Regions from separate parts of the Neobacillus sp. DFD-2R genome, predicted to be linked through region 2. Evidence: riboswitches for the same ligand, from Rfam matches in the RefSeq annotation. Region 2 holds a riboswitch; each other region holds the start of a gene.

What was found. A riboswitch is a leader RNA that binds a small molecule or an ion and turns the genes downstream of it on or off. The one in region 2 is predicted to bind S-adenosylmethionine.
Region 1: linked by a shared signal. The riboswitch ahead of metK (methionine adenosyltransferase) and the one ahead of AC3ANV_RS15445 (5-methyltetrahydropteroyltriglutamate--homocysteine S-methyltransferase) in region 2 are both predicted to bind S-adenosylmethionine.
Region 3: linked by a shared signal. The riboswitch ahead of AC3ANV_RS26820 (YezD family protein) and the one ahead of AC3ANV_RS15445 (5-methyltetrahydropteroyltriglutamate--homocysteine S-methyltransferase) in region 2 are both predicted to bind S-adenosylmethionine.
Region 4: linked by a shared signal. The riboswitch ahead of psiE (phosphate-starvation-inducible protein PsiE) and the one ahead of AC3ANV_RS15445 (5-methyltetrahydropteroyltriglutamate--homocysteine S-methyltransferase) in region 2 are both predicted to bind S-adenosylmethionine.

Annotation. Positions count from the first base shown of each region.
Region 1 is NZ_CM173228.1:1,211,156-1,215,181, reverse strand. It holds gene AC3ANV_RS05825 (NAD(P)-dependent oxidoreductase) at 34-672, opposite strand; gene metK (methionine adenosyltransferase) at 887-2,089, opposite strand; SAM riboswitch class I at 2,319-2,455, opposite strand; gene pckA (phosphoenolpyruvate carboxykinase (ATP)) at 2,975-4,026, shown strand, end outside.
Region 2 is NZ_CM173228.1:3,067,314-3,071,339, forward strand. It holds gene AC3ANV_RS15435 (malate:quinone oxidoreductase) at 1-1,363, opposite strand, end outside; partial or broken gene AC3ANV_RS15440 (aldo/keto reductase) at 1,636-1,716, opposite strand; SAM riboswitch class I at 2,038-2,136, shown strand; gene AC3ANV_RS15445 (5-methyltetrahydropteroyltriglutamate--homocysteine S-methyltransferase) at 2,219-3,346, shown strand; gene AC3ANV_RS15450 (GNAT family N-acetyltransferase) at 3,782-4,026, opposite strand, start outside.
Region 3 is NZ_CM173228.1:5,328,590-5,332,615, reverse strand. It holds gene tuf (elongation factor Tu) at 80-1,267, shown strand; SAM riboswitch class I at 1,662-1,766, shown strand; gene AC3ANV_RS26820 (YezD family protein) at 1,851-1,976, shown strand; gene AC3ANV_RS26815 (phosphoadenylyl-sulfate reductase) at 2,074-2,781, shown strand; gene cysP (sulfate permease) at 2,794-3,873, shown strand; gene sat (sulfate adenylyltransferase) at 3,972-4,026, shown strand, end outside.
Region 4 is NZ_CM173228.1:226,631-230,656, reverse strand. It holds gene AC3ANV_RS01185 (N-acetylmuramoyl-L-alanine amidase family protein) at 1-1,290, shown strand, start outside; gene psiE (phosphate-starvation-inducible protein PsiE) at 1,842-2,285, opposite strand; SAM riboswitch class I at 2,426-2,531, opposite strand; gene AC3ANV_RS01175 (DUF4097 family beta strand repeat-containing protein) at 2,931-3,764, opposite strand; gene AC3ANV_RS01170 (HAAS signaling domain-containing protein) at 3,766-4,026, opposite strand, start outside.

The DNA.
Region 1 (4,026 bases), 1.9 Mb from region 2:
GGTAAGCTATTCAAATACATTAAGATACTTTTTTTACTCTGCTTCGCCAACGACAGAAAAACGTTCGTTTTTATGTTGTGGATTTTCAATTTCATCTAAAAAGGCGATTGCATAATCGGCGTAGCTGATATAGCTTTCACCTTTTGAATTTAAGATTAATTGGTCTTTTCCTTTTTGGTAACTACCTGTTCGTTTACCTTCCGGATTAAAGAATGCTGCAGGGCTAATATACGTCCATTGAATTCCGCTTGTGTTTTGTAGTTCTTCAAGGTTTTTCATCATGTTTGACGCAGTAGGAAAATAGACAGCAGGAAAATCCGGAGTTTCTAATAGCCGTACTGTTTTTTCCTCATCTACAAATAAACTTCCTGCTCCGCCAACAACGACTAATCTTGTCTGTGGAGCACCTTTAAGTGCTTCAATTAATACTTTACCAGCCTCTACATGCTGGTGTTCTTGCCCACGTGCATTAAATGCATTTACGACTACATCAAAACTTTTTAAATCCTCTGATTTTAAGTCAAAAACGTTTTTTTCCAGAACTGCAACATGTTCATTTTGAACCTTTGATGAATCTCTAACAATTGCTGTAACTTTATGCCCTCTTTCTATCGCTTCTTTTAGAATAAGCTTTCCTGCCTTACCACTGGCACCAATAATTCCAATTTTCATTTAGAGTCCTCCTATATAATTCATATTAATGTAACGGCGTTAACTAAATGTAACTATAACGATTACATGTATTCATTATAGTTACATGTAGTTTGTTTGTCAATAGTTAGGGAAATATTCTTCAACTGGTAATCAACAAAAATAAAAGAGTGAAATCTTTGCGATTTCACTCTTTAAATATACTACTAATTATATTGTCAGTCGCGAGTTTTATTTAGCGATTTTCTGCTTGTTCACGCAATTGATTTGCTTTATCAGTACGTTCCCAAGGCAGATCAACATCTGTACGTCCAAAGTGTCCGTACGCTGCTGTTTGTTTATAAATTGGACGGCGAAGGTTCAACATATTAATGATTCCTGCCGGGCGAAGGTCAAAGTTTTCACTTACTAGATCAACCAAAACATCTTCGCTAACTTTGCCTGTACCGAAAGTATCAACAGAAATAGAAACCGGACGTGCTACCCCGATTGCATATGCAAGCTGTACTTCACATTTCTCAGCAAGCCCTGCTGCTACAATATTTTTAGCTACATAACGTGCTGCATAGGCTGCAGAACGGTCAACTTTCGTTGGATCCTTACCGGAGAACGCACCTCCGCCATGACGTGCATAACCACCGTACGTATCAACGATGATTTTACGGCCTGTTAAGCCTGCATCCCCTTGAGGTCCACCAATTACAAATCGACCTGTTGGATTAATAAAATATTTTGTGTTTTCATCGATTAGTTCCTGTGGAACAACCGGATTGATAACATATTCTTTTAAATTACGTTGAATTTGCTCTAATGTGATTTCAGGATGATGCTGGGTTGAAATAACAATCGTATCAATACGAACAGGTTTGTCGTTTTCATCATATTCAACTGTTACTTGCGTTTTTCCATCCGGACGGAGATAAGGAAGAATCTCTTCTTTGCGAACCTCTGTTAAACGGCGAGCAAGCTTGTGTGCTAAGGAAATTGGTAAAGGCATTAGCTCTTTTGTTTCATTACAAGCGAAACCAAACATTAAACCTTGGTCTCCTGCCCCAATTGCTTCGATTTGTTCATCAGACATTTGACCTTCACGGGCTTCAAGTGCCTGATCAACACCCATGGCAATATCCGGAGACTGTTCATCAATAGATGTTAAAACGGCACACGTCTCGGAGTCAAAGCCATATTTAGCACGATTGTAACCGATACTTTTAATCGTTTCACGAACAATTTTTGGAATATCCACGTAAGTAGAAGTAGTGATTTCACCCGCTACAAGAACAAGTCCTGTAGTTACTGAAGTTTCTGCGGCAACACGAGCATTAGCATCCTTCGCTAAAATTGCGTCTAAAATGGAATCAGAAATTTGGTCACAGATTTTATCAGGATGACCTTCAGTTACTGATTCAGAAGTGAACAAACGACGTTTTGTTGACAACTGAATTCCTCCTATATTATGAGATTATCGAGGTTTTAAAAGGTTACAGGAATACTTCTTGAACCTCGTACTTTGATACGGAACTCATTCCCTTTATAGTATGAAATAAACAAAGGATTTTTATTAGAAGGGAATAAACTAAAACCTTATTCCTAACTCTTATCATAAAAGGACTTATACAAAACAAAAAACCTTACCATTGTGAGGAAAGGTTGTTCCGGGCCTTTCACTCTTATCGTTCAAGGTCAAAGCCTTGCGTCAGATTAGCACCTTCGCTAGGAAAAAGACCTGAAAAGAGGTCATTTTCTCATGTAGCAGGTTGCTGGGTTTCATAGGGCCTGTCCCTCCACCAGCTCGGGATAAGAGAGTATCCGTTCAATGAATAATCATACCGCACATTATCGAACAATGTCAATGAATTTTTTTATAAAATTTAAGGAAAAATGGGATATAACACCGTTTTCGAAATACAATTTTATCCTTCTTTTAAAAAGGCTCTTTTCGTAAACTTTGTTGCTTTTGAAACTTAATAAAGTTCATTTACTAAGTTTCTAGGCAATTTTCACAAATGTTCTTACGAAAAGATGCCACGAAGCTTCTAATTATACGGGTTGATAAACTTATACGAAAAACAACAATCTATGCGAAAATAGCCTTTAAAAAAGATTAATTTTTAGTGATGCCGAAAAAAAAACATTAAAGGAAATTTCATTATTGAACATTTTTTTAAAATAATTATTTTTATTAACTATTCATCCCTTTTACGAATATAGTATAAAATACAATCTAATTTCATTAATTAGTATAGACTATTAAATTAAATGTGTTATACTATTTTCGAAGTGTTATCACATTTAAAAAAATGGTAAAGGAAGGTTCCCTCAGATGAATTCTGTTCACACTCCGAATGAATTAAATGAATTATTAAAAGAAAATCATGTTCAAGTGCAATTATCTGTACCGCAATTAGTTGAAAAAATTTTAAGTCGCAATGAAGGCACATTAACCTCTACAGGAGCCATTCGTGTAGCCACAGGTAAATACACAGGAAGATCTCCTCAAGACAAATTTATTGTGGCGGAAGATTCCACAAAAGATAAAATTGCCTGGGGAGCAAATCAGCCGATATCAGAAGAAGCATTCAACAACCTCTATAATAAGGTAGTAGACTATTTAAAACAGAAAAACGAAATTTTTGTTTTTAAAGGCTTTGCAGGCGCCGATAAAAAATCACAATTGCCAATTCAGGTGATTAATGAGTTCGCATGGCATAATTTATTCGTCCATCAATTGTTTATTCGCCCAAACGAAGACGAATTATTGGCACATAACGCTGGATTCACTGTTATTTCCGCTCCAAACTTTAAAGCAAATCCTGCTGTAGACGGCACCAACTCAGAAACGTTTATTATTATTTCCTTTGAACGCAGGACTGTGTTAATTGGCGGCACAGAATATGCTGGTGAAATGAAAAAATCAATTTTTTCCGTGATGAATTATTTGTTACCTGAAAATAATATTTTATCGATGCACTGTTCTGCCAATGTAGGTCAAGAAGGTGATGTAGCCCTGTTCTTTGGTCTTTCAGGTACAGGAAAAACAACATTATCTGCCGATCCTAATCGCCGGCTAATTGGCGATGACGAGCACGGTTGGTCGTCAAACGGCGTTTTTAACATTGAAGGCGGATGCTATGCAAAATGCATTAATCTTTCCCGTGAGAAAGAGCCGCAAATTTTTGACGCAATTCGCTTCGGTACAGTTTTAGAAAATGTAACTATTAATCAAGAATCAAGAATTGCTGATTATGATGATGGCACATTAACAGAAAATACTCGTGCAGCTTACCCAATTGATGCAATTGATAATATTGTGCTGCCAAGTATTGCGGGCCATCCAAACACAATCGTCTTTTTAACAGCTGACGCATTCGGAGT
Region 2 (4,026 bases):
TCATTTGTTGCGGGAAGCATTTTTTGATTACCTCAAGCATAACGTGAACGGCAGTAGAAGCACCCGGAGAAGCTCCTAGTAATGCTGCAATCGAGCCATCAGCGGCAGTAATCACTTCCGTACCAAATTGAAGCGTTCCTTTGCCGCCAGCTTCCGTATCTTTGATAACTTGCACACGTTGGCCCGCTACTACTATATCCCAATCCTCGCTTTTGGCGTTCGGGATAAACTCACGTAACTCTTCCATGCGTTGTTCTTTCGATAACATCACTTGCTGAATCAGGTATTTTGTCAGTGACATCTCTTTTGCGCCTGCCGCCAACATAGTTAAGACATTATTCGGTTTTACGGAAGTAACTAAATCAAACATAGAACCAGTTTTTAGGAACTTTGGTGAGAAGCCGGCAAATGGTCCAAATAGCAACGATTTTTTATTTTCAATAAATCTTGTGTCAAGATGCGGAACAGACATCGGCGGAGCACCAACCTTAGCTTTACCATACACTTTTGCATGGTGCTGCGCTACAACATCCTGATTATTACACACCATAAATATTCCGCTTACAGGGAATCCCCCAATATGTTTTCCTTCAGGAATACCGGATTTTTGCAGTAAATGCAGGCTACCTCCCCCGCCTCCGATAAAGACGAATTTTGCAGTATGACGTTCGACAGTACCGCTATCGAGATTTCGCACTTTCAATTCCCACAAGCCGTCGCTAGTACGTTTCATATTCATAACACTATGCTGGTATTTTATCTCGACGTTTTTACACTTTAAGTGGTCAAACAACATGCGTGTTAAAGCACCAAAGTTGACATCCGTTCCAGAGTCGATCTTTGTAGCCGCAATCGGTTCATTCAATGTACGGCCTTCCATGATAAGAGGAATCCATTGCGTCAGTTTATCATGGTCGTCGGAAAAATCCATCCCTTGGAATAGAGGATTGTTCGACAGCGCTTCAAAACGTTTCTTTAAAAACGTTACATTTTGTTCTCCTTGTACTAAACTCATATGTGGCAATGGCATGATAAAGTCCTGTGGATTTTGTATCATCCTGCTGTTTACAAGATAAGACCAAAACTGCATTGAAACTTGAAACTGTTCATTAATTTTTATCGCTTTACTAATATCTACAGTTCCATCCGGTTTTTCGACCGTGTAGTTAAGCTCACACAGTGCCGCATGCCCCGTTCCCGCATTATTCCATTCGTTAGAGCTTTCCTCTCCTGCGTTTGCGAGCTTCTCAAACACTGTAATTTCCCATTCTGGTACTAATTCTTTCAAGAGTGTCCCTAAAGTCGCACTCATGATTCCGGCGCCAATTAAAATTACGTCTGTTTTAGTTTCCCTGTTGCTCATTTTTATCAACCTTTTCCCCTAAAATTTGCAGAAAAGTTGTAGGCATCACACCAAGCTAAGGCGCAACCAACATACACACCTTTTCTGTCTCAATATAACCAAATCATAGTGTATACAATTATTTACAGATAAAGATATCTACTATTATATGATAATTTTAAATTATTTAAAAGTAGGTAAAAAGTGAGAAGTCCGTCCACAAGGCCCAGGTACACACATTTGGTTTGCCCCTTCCAATGAACCGCCACCCTCTATTTTTCGACTCTACTTATGATAGCACGCCATGAACCATATACATAACCAAATGGTTGATGAATCAAATATAAATCTAAATAATCCTCTAGTAATTGTTCCCAAGTCGTTAGTGGAAGAAAAAAAAGGCTGTCGGAACATCTTACCTGTTGAATCTAAGCACCCATTAGTGGAATAACACAATAGATTATATACAATAAACTGTTCTTTTATTTTCTCTTTTGCCAATCTAATCTTCTTAATTAGACATAATTCGACAATAACAAGGAATACACTTTTTTCTTATGAAAAAATATGATTTGTCCTACATACTGAAAGTAAAAATATAAGCACTTCTATGAAAATTCTCACATTTTATTCGATTCCTGTTGACAGACTAGCAAAACAGGGATACATTATGTTTAATTTTAATATTTTGAATAATCTTATCCAGAGAGGTGGAGGGACTGGCCCTTTGAAGCCTCGGCAGCAGACTTATTTTAGTATGCCAATTCCAGCAGCGATTTGCTTAAAGATAAGAAGAGAATCAGTTACGATAACTTCCCCTTTTCTTATATTTGAGAAGAGGGTTTTTTAAATAGTAAAGAAAGAAGGAAATAATTTATGTCAAAAACACTCGTTAAATCTCCATTTAAGGCCGATCATGTAGGTAGTTTTCTAAGAACGGAACCGATTAAAGAAGCAAGAAAGGCTTATGTGAATGGGGAAATTGATAAAGATGCCCTCAAGTCTACAGAGGATAAAGAAATTGAGAAGCTTGTACAAAAGCAAATTAAAGTGGGACTTAAATCAATAACGGATGGCGAGTTTAGACGTTCTTGGTGGCACTTAGATTTCTTATCAGGTTTAGAAGGTGTTGAATTATTTGAAACGGAATATGTAAGTAACTTCAAGGGTGCTAAAACAAGAAATAATGCCATTAAAGTGGTTGATAAAGTAGACTTCGATAATCATTATATGGTAGAACATTTTAAGTTCTTAAAAGAGGCAGTAGACAAGTATGGTGATGGAAGTCAAGTTGCTAAATTCTCCATTCCAAGTCCTAATATGTTATTCACTAGAATTCAGGGTGATGAATATTATAACGGGAACAGAGAGCAGTTCTATAATGATACAGTAACAGCATACCAAAAAGCCATTCAAGCTTTCTATAATGCGGGATGTCGCTATTTACAACTAGACGATACTTCCTGGATTGATTTTGTTTCGGAAGAACGTATTAAAGCAGTTGTAGATAGACTCAACATGGAAGTACAGGACATTATCGATACTAGAGTACGTTGTTTAAATGATGCCCTTTCTAAGAAACCCGATGATATGATCATCACGATGCATATTTGCCGTGGAAACTTCAGGTCTACCTATATTACAAGTGGTGGGTACGATTATATATCTGATGCCATATTTGCTAATTTAAATGTAGATGGGCTCTTCCTAGAATATGATGATAAACGTTCAGGTGATTTTGGACCATTAAAAAGCTTTAAACGTGATGACCAAACAGTCGTACTAGGACTGATTACATCTAAATTCCCGGAACTAGAAGATCCGGACGCGATTAAAGATAGAATAAATGAAGCAAGTCAATATATTCCTTTAGAAAACCTAGCATTAAGTCCTCAATGCGGATTCTCCAGTACGGAAGAAGGAAATATATTAACAGAAGAGGAGCAATGGAATAAAATAAGTCACATGATAAAAATTGCTGAAAGTGTATGGGGTAACAAATAGACTGTAGAAACTCTCCCTCCCAGTTGTATATATGGAAGGGAGAGTTTTATCTGATTATCAATAACTTCTCAAAAATCGACCCCTTTTTTAAATTTTAAAGAAAATGGGGATTAAAATCGAACAAATTCTGAATTGGGAGGACATTGAGTTGTGCATCCGAAAGTTTGTCGTCCCGTCCGATATTCAAATTGTGTGTGAATCTTGTTCCTGACTTTTATATGGAGTTTGTGAAGAAGGTATTCAAGAGATTCATAATGGGATGGGCTTAAGGAAAGTTAAATAAGCCATCCCCTTTGTATTAATATTCCGTTTTGAGGAGCAATTTTTAAACAGTGCCCAAGTCTTACCAGCTTCCAACTATGCATGGAAAATCACTATCAATGGTATCGCTTTTTTAATTTTTGTTGGTTTGTTACAATGAGCGATTAAAAGAAATTACTTGGTATCGATATGCTTTATTTGTAATCTCATATCGATATGAGGAATATCATCCTCTAAATATACGTTAGAAACGGTTTGGAAACCAAAGGAGCTATAAAACCTCTGTAAATAGTTCTGAGCTTGTATCTTAATAGTTGTCTCTTTTAATTCATTTTGGATAAAATCTATACCTCTCTTTAAAAGCTCTTCAGCTAACCCTACTCCTCTATATTCTTTCTTTACAAAGACTCTACCAAGCG
Region 3 (4,026 bases), 2.3 Mb from region 2:
GCTGAGAATTTGGACAACCACTTCACAGCTTCCATAAATAAATATACTTAACTTTTATAATTTAAAGGAGGACTTCCTAATGGGTAAAGCTAAATTCGACCGTTCAAAGCCACACGTTAACATCGGAACAATTGGTCACGTTGACCACGGTAAAACTACTTTAACAGCTGCTATCACTTCAGTTCTTGCTAAATCTGGTAAGGCAGAAGCTCGTGCATACGATCAAATCGACGGTGCACCGGAAGAAAGAGAACGTGGTATCACAATCTCTACTGCACACGTTGAGTATGAAACTGATAACCGTCACTATGCACACGTTGACTGCCCAGGACACGCTGACTATGTTAAAAACATGATCACTGGTGCTGCGCAAATGGACGGCGGTATCCTTGTAGTATCTGCAACTGATGGCCCAATGCCACAAACTCGTGAGCACATCCTTCTTTCTCGTCAAGTAGGAGTACCATACCTTGTTGTATTCATGAACAAATGTGACATGGTAGACGACGAAGAACTTCTTGAATTAGTAGAAATGGAAATTCGTGATCTATTAACAGAATACGACTTCCCTGGTGATGATACTCCGGTTATCAAAGGTTCTGCTCTTAAAGCATTAGAAGGCGATGCTGCTTGGGAAGAAAAAATCTATGAACTTATGACTGCTGTTGATGAGTTTATCCCAACTCCAACTCGTGACACTGATAAGCCATTCATGATGCCTGTTGAGGATGTTTTCTCTATCACTGGTCGTGGAACTGTTGCTACAGGACGTGTTGAGCGTGGTGTAGTTAAAGTTGGTGACGTAGTTGAAATCGTAGGTTTCACTGAAGAACCAAAATCTACAACTGTAACAGGTGTAGAAATGTTCCGTAAGCTTCTTGACTTTGCAGAAGCAGGAGACAATATCGGTGCTCTTCTTCGTGGTGTAGCACGTGAAGATATCGAACGTGGTCAAGTATTGGCTAAACCAAAGTCAATCACTCCACACACTAAGTTTAAAGCACAAGTTTACGTTTTATCAAAAGAAGAAGGTGGACGTCATACTCCATTCTTCTCAAACTACCGTCCACAATTCTATTTCCGTACTTCTGATATCACTGGTATTTGTATGCTTCCAGAAGGTACTGAAATGGTTATGCCTGGCGACCACATCGAAATGACAGTTGAACTAATCGCTCCAGTTGCAATCGAAGAAGGAACAAAGTTCTCAATTCGTGAAGGCGGACGTACTGTAGGTTCAGGTTCAATTACAACAATTCAAGAATAATTATTTACTATTAAAAGCAGGTGGGTGTAGATCCACTTGCTTTTTTATTTTTAGCGAAAATGGTTTATTTTATTTACTATAAGAAATATCTAGCTCTAGCGCCAATACAAGGCCTAGAGCTTTTTGTATCGTTTAGGAAACTATAAAATAATTTGGTGCGGATAACTTGGAAAATTATCTGACTTTACCTCAGTCGAGCCGTACCAATCCTGTCGTGCGCTAACCGGGCGCTTGCGCCTTTTGTTCTTAGGACTTTTTTAACAATTTATGAAAAAGCCAGAAAATTTTAAAATAACAGATTGACATTTATACATAATGCTGTTAAATTTAATTAAACCGATATATTAACTAGGGATTAAACTCCTTAAAGAATTTTGTTTTTATTAAAAATGAATACTTATCCAGAGAGACGGAGGGAATTGGCCCTTTGATGTCCGGCAACCTACAAATAGTAAGGTGCTAAATCCAACAAAATGTGAACCATTTTGAAAGATAAGGTAAAAATATTACCTAAACAGTCTTTCCGAAATGGGAAGATTTTTTGTTTAACAAGGGAGGGACTTGTTTGGGAAAAGAAGACTTGCTGGAACCTGTTTTTGCACGGCTTAAAGAGTTATTAACAGATTTAAAGTTTGGTTCGATAACGCTTGTCGTACAGGACGGAAAGATTATTCAAATTGAAAAGAATGAAAAAGTAAGGTTGAAATAAAAAGTGCTGACTAGAAAACTAGAGGCAGTTTTAACTGCTTGGTTATAACTGTTTTTTTTATTGCCTTAAAGAAATGGGGGAAGTTAGCTTGACTGAATTGTTGACTTATCATACGTTTGATTCGTTTTCGCCGCCTTTGTTTGCAATGAGTGATGAAACAAAAGGCGCTCTCGAAGTATTAAGATGGGCATATCAGCATTACTCAGAAGATGAGATAACATATGCATGCAGTTTCGGGATTGAAGGTATTGTTTTAATAGATTTGATCTCAAAGGTAAATGACAAAGCAAGGATCGTATTTCTTGATACAGGGGTTCATTTTGAGGAGACTTATCAGTTAATTGAACAAGTAAAACAAAAATATCCAAACCTTAGAATTGAATTAAAAAAGCCTGAACTTACACTTGAACAGCAGGCATTGGAATATGGGGATGAATTATGGAAGCGTGAGCCTAATAAGTGCTGTGAAATGAGAAAGGTCATTCCGCTTAATGAAGTCCTATCCGGCGGGACGGCATGGCTTTCAGGATTAAGAAGAGAACAGTCAGAAACAAGGAAGAACACCGAATTTTTTAATTTGGACAGTAAATTTAAATCAGTAAAAATTTGCCCACTCATCCATTGGACCTGGAAGGATATTTGGAGATATGCTCACAAAAACCAGCTTCCATACAATATCCTGCATGATAAGGGCTATCCAAGTATTGGATGTAAAACTTGTACTGCACCCGCTTGGAATGAAGAAGATCTTCGTTCGGGAAGATGGTCCGGTAAAGGAAAAACTGAGTGCGGACTGCATGGATAAGAGGGGACGTCAATGACACTTACTTATGCAGCATGTGCAGTTGCCTTGTTTTTTGCCTTGAATATTGGTGCTAGCGGTGCCGCAGCTGCCATTAGTATCCCTTACGGCTCAGGTGCACTTCCTAGTCGGAAAATAGCCTTGCTTATCTGCGGCATTGGTATTTTTGCCGGTGCTGTAATCGGAGGCAGTGAGGTGGTTAAAACAATTGGGAGCAACCTTATTCCCCACACGTTTTTAACCGTAAAGGTTGTTTTGATCATTCTTTCATCTGCTGCTTTATCTTTATTTCTCGCTAATATTTTAAGTATTCCTCTTTCAACAAGCGAAATTACCGTTGGAGCTGTGGTGGGGGTAGGAATAGCCTATCGTGCCTTATTTATTAAAAATATTATGGTGATCGTTGCTTTTTGGTTTATCATACCGATTATTGGTTTTACTTTAGGGTTTATATTTGGAAAACTGATTCAGCGAGTACAAAAAAAATACCCTAAGCTAGAAACAGGGAAAACAAAAGGCATTCTCTCACTATTTGTGATCATTGTTGGTTTTTTCGAGTCCTTTTCAGCGGGAATGAACAATGTTGCCAATGCAGCAGGGCCAATCGTCGGAGCCGGAATATTGACAGTCAAAGCCGGCATAATCATCGGCGGTTTGATTATTGCTCTCGGTGCCATTCTCCTTGGAAAAGGTGTGTTACAAACAAATGCTAAAAAAATAACAAGCTTCTCCCTTTTAGAAGGTGGAGCGATTTCAGGAACAGGTGCAACTCTTGTCATTTTAGCTTCTATTTTTGGATTGCCGGTTCCACTTACACAAGTAACAAGTACGGCGATTATGGGAATTGGTACTGCACAAAAAGGGCTGGAAATTTTTAAAACTGCCGTAATTAGTAAGATTGTGAAAGTATGGATTGTATCTCCAATCCTCTCACTTGTCATCTCCTATGGTTTTGTAAAACTATTTGTTGATAGTGACATTTACACAGTAGTTGTTTTATTCGGCGTTTGTGCAGCAACCTTAGGAATTATTAGTCTTGTTAAGACAATTCGCGAAGACAGCAGATCGTATTACGAAGGCGGAGGGGGCATTTAGGTGAAAGATAGATATCTTTCACCTAGGTGTAAAATAAATATTTTACACCTAGCCCACCGAAAGCTTCATAAACTTTTTAAATAATGGAGGAAAAAATCATGGCACTAATTCAACCACATGGAGGATCACTAATCAATCTTTGGGAGCCTTCTT
Region 4 (4,026 bases), 2.6 Mb from region 2:
AGTTTAGTTGCTTTGTCAACAGGTCTTTTGTTGTTAGGAGGTGTGAATGCACATGCTCAGTCACCTTATGATGCACTAAAAGGTCAATTGAACAAGGATAAATCACAAAGTCAAATTCATAAAATGGCTGGCTTTGAAAATGCTAAAATTGATAGATTGTTAAAATCTGAGGTGAAAACACAAGGTGGAATTAAAGCTGACATTAAATCACAGGGTGTCGTTAAGTCAAAAGATTTAACTGGTAATTATGTTTATGAGGTAGAGCCAAATAACGAAATTTATAATGCAAACCTTTTAAATAGAGGGGATATTGTTCTAGGTACATTTACTGACTATGACATTGACACCTACCAAATCACTGTCCCAAAGTCCGGTTTAATAGGTGTATCGGGAATCATGCAAACCACTTCTTTATCAGACATTGGTTTTGTGCTTACGGATGCAAATGATAATCTCATTTTTTCTGATTATATGCAACAAGATGACCACCAATTAACATTAGGATACAATCTTCCAGCAGGAGTTTACTATATAAGTGCATTAAATGTCGGTATGTATACAACAGATGATACATATGGTTTGGCTTGGGATTTCATAGACCAGCAACAAGATACAACACCCCCCACCCCGCCTTTAGTTAATCCCATCCACGATAATGAAAATGTGATCACCGGTGTTACGGAACCTAATGCGAAAGTTATTGTTTCTCTGGGTGGAGTTCAAATTGGTGCCTCTGTAGCCGGTGATAATGGAAAGTTCACAACGAGAATTCCTCATGAAAATGCCGGTTCGATTTTAACTGTTACTGCAACGGACAGCGCAGGAAATGAAAGCAGTCCAACAAATGTTACAGTTATGAAAGCGAATCTGAATGGTTGGGTTACTGAAAATGGTAAACGCTATTATTATGTAAACAACGTAAAACAAAAGGGTTGGTTAGTGTACAACGGCAAGAAGTATTACCTGGATACTGCTACCGGTGCAATGAAAACCGGTTGGGTTCTTGATAAAGGTAAATGGTACTACTTCAATAAATCTACCGGTATTATGACTACCGGTTGGATTCTAGACGGGAAGAAGTGGTACTATCTGGACAACACCGGAGCCATGAAAACCGGTTGGTTATGGTATAACAAGAACTGGTATTTCCTAAATAAAGATGGTTCGATGGCGACCGGCTGGATCTTAACCGGCGGTAAGTGGTACTACCTCTATAGCAGCGGTATCATGGCACATGATACGAAGATTGGTTCTTATCGAGTTGGTCATGATGGTGCCAGAATTAGATAAGTAAGTCTCGATTAAAAAGAGAGTCACAGACTGAAGGCAAATCCCAACTATACGGATTTGCCTTCAGTCTTTTTTAATAATTAAGTTACTATTATGTGCGTTTTCGCAAAAAGACCCTGCTATTCGCAAATGAAATCGGCATAACCGCCAGAACAGGCAGGCTATACTCAATTAGTCCATCCCCTCGACCTGAAAACTTGACAAAATCCGACTAAAATCCTTTTTAATCAAACGTTTGATTAAATATCCCGCGAGGCTTCTATTTTAAAAGGTTTTCCGTCTAAAAATAGTAAAAAGAATGTCAATTGGTGTTTCATTTTTTTAATAGAATATCAAATTTAGTATCCTCTTTGTGAGCTATCGAGTTGTACAAAAAAACCGTATCTATTTATGATACGGTTCACCCTAACGTTACTACCTGCGGTTTTTTATCAATAAAAATAGGAACATATCCATCTTTTCCAACCCGGGATACGTACAATAACTTTGGAAATATTCGTGCACCTAACATCCTTCAACTTTTCCATTCGAACAATAGTGACAAGCAATTATTATTTTTTATTCAACCGGGTACTATCGGGCCTTTCACGAGGAGTTAAATTGATAATGAAATACCCAATTATTAGGATTAAGATAATAATCGCATAAAATAATGAATTTTGAGGGTGATCGTGATCAACAATAATTATTCTTATCATTGCCGTTATGCCAATATATAAAAAATACCTAATAGGGAAGTGGTAATCTTCTTTAAAGTATTTAACAATCATAGAAATAAACTCAAAATATAAAAAGAAGATAAGTATATTGGCAAGAAAAAGTTTAAAGTCATTGTTGCCTCCCCCTATCAAAATCTGAATGAAAATGATTAATTCCTTAACTAGTAAAATAGATAAAATGATTGCTAGTAAAACGAGGGATATATTCAAAAATATTTGGAGAATCTTTGGGATAAAGCATAAGATAATAGAAAAATTCTGTTTTATCTTAAACATGCAAATCTTCCTCTCACTTTTAAACTATAACTCAACTTTAATTTTTCTTAGAAATATTCGATTACCTTCTTTCTCCTCCTTCAAGAAAAAGCAAAAATGCACTCTTAAAAAGAGTGCATTACTGACAAATAAAACCTACACTCTTATCAATCAAGGTATCATCACCCGCAGGAGTTAGCACAGTATCTTAGTAGACCTGTTGCTGAGGTTTCATCGGGCCAGTCTATTCACCTCTCTGGATAAGAAATATTTTTTTATAACTTTATCAACCGACAAAAAGAATGTCAAGATAATTCTGTCTCTTAAAAAACACTACATCCCTACAGCTATAAAATAAAAATAATGACAGTTATTATTTTAATCTCAAAACTCTCCTTGGGAACTGGGAAAGAAAAAACCTATCCATCCTTTACAAATATCGGATAGGTGGCACCAGGCACGTGGAACGGTGCTTGTTAGGTTAATCGGTAAATTTTACTCGGTACGAATAAGATAACTCATTGTCTTTCCCGGCAGACTCTATTACCTGTCCATCCTCCTGGACAATCACAATCCCTAGATCCGTCCTCTCTTTAGAACAAAACAGAAAAAGGCGTCCGATTCAATCTCGGCAGCCTAAACTGTGTTCCTTTACTTAAAATGATTCTATTTTTTATTGATAGACACAGATCCCGCACTGGATTCCAGCTGCAGCTTCGGACCGCCTGAGCCGATGGAGCCGATGACGCGGTCATGTTCCTTTGTTGTGTACGAAACGTTGGCCAGATTGATATTCACACTGCCCGCAGATGTCTGAAGGTTCAGTTGCAGAGACTCCGGCTGCTGCCCGGTTACGATTCGAACGGATCCTGCGCTGCTGCTGGCAGTGATGTCTCGGGTAATCGCTTTTACTTGGACATCCACCGAACCGGCGCTGCTGGTTAAATCCATTTTCCCCTCTATGTTCGTTAGTTTTATACTTCCCGCTGAAGAATGGGCGGTTACATCGCCTTTTAAGTCTTCCCCTTTAATACTGCCTGCGGAAGAATTCAAATCTATGCGGCCCGCTGAAATTTGCCGGATTTCAATACTGCCTGCCTGCGAGCGGCCGGTGAGTTCACTGTACATTTTCTCCGGTACCTCCACATCGGCTTGCAGGTGATTGGACATGAACTCAAATAGCGATAAATGAAATTTTTGATCATTTTTCGGCCCGATATCAATCATTGCCGTATCACCGCTCTTGCTTACGGAAAACACCAGATCCTTTCGGGAGGTTTTGCCGTGGAGGTGAACGGTTAAAGCGTCGGTTTTTGAAGGATAAAAATGGACGCTGGATGAACGTGATTCCAGGTTTATTTTATTAATGTCCTTAACTTGAATCGTTTTCGTTTCATTTACCGCAACCGCCGAGGCAGGATGGACAAACCCGTAATAGAAAACTCCAATGACTCCAATCACCAATCCCAAAATAGCGGCAACTATCGATAACTTTTTCACCTTAATAACCCCCTCTCACGATTTTCACATTGAGCTTCCAATACCAACGGAGTAAGCGAATATATCCCTTTGCCAAAAAGTGTGTCAACAGGAACAGCAGATACCCAAATGAAAAGACGGCGAGGACGAAGAAGAACATGAGCAGCATCGGTGTATCGTGCGTAAATAAATTCATGATGAAACCCAGAGGAGAAAGAAGACAACCGATTGCCGTTACATAAAGCCCGACAAACGTACCGGCGATTCCGACAACGGGACCAAC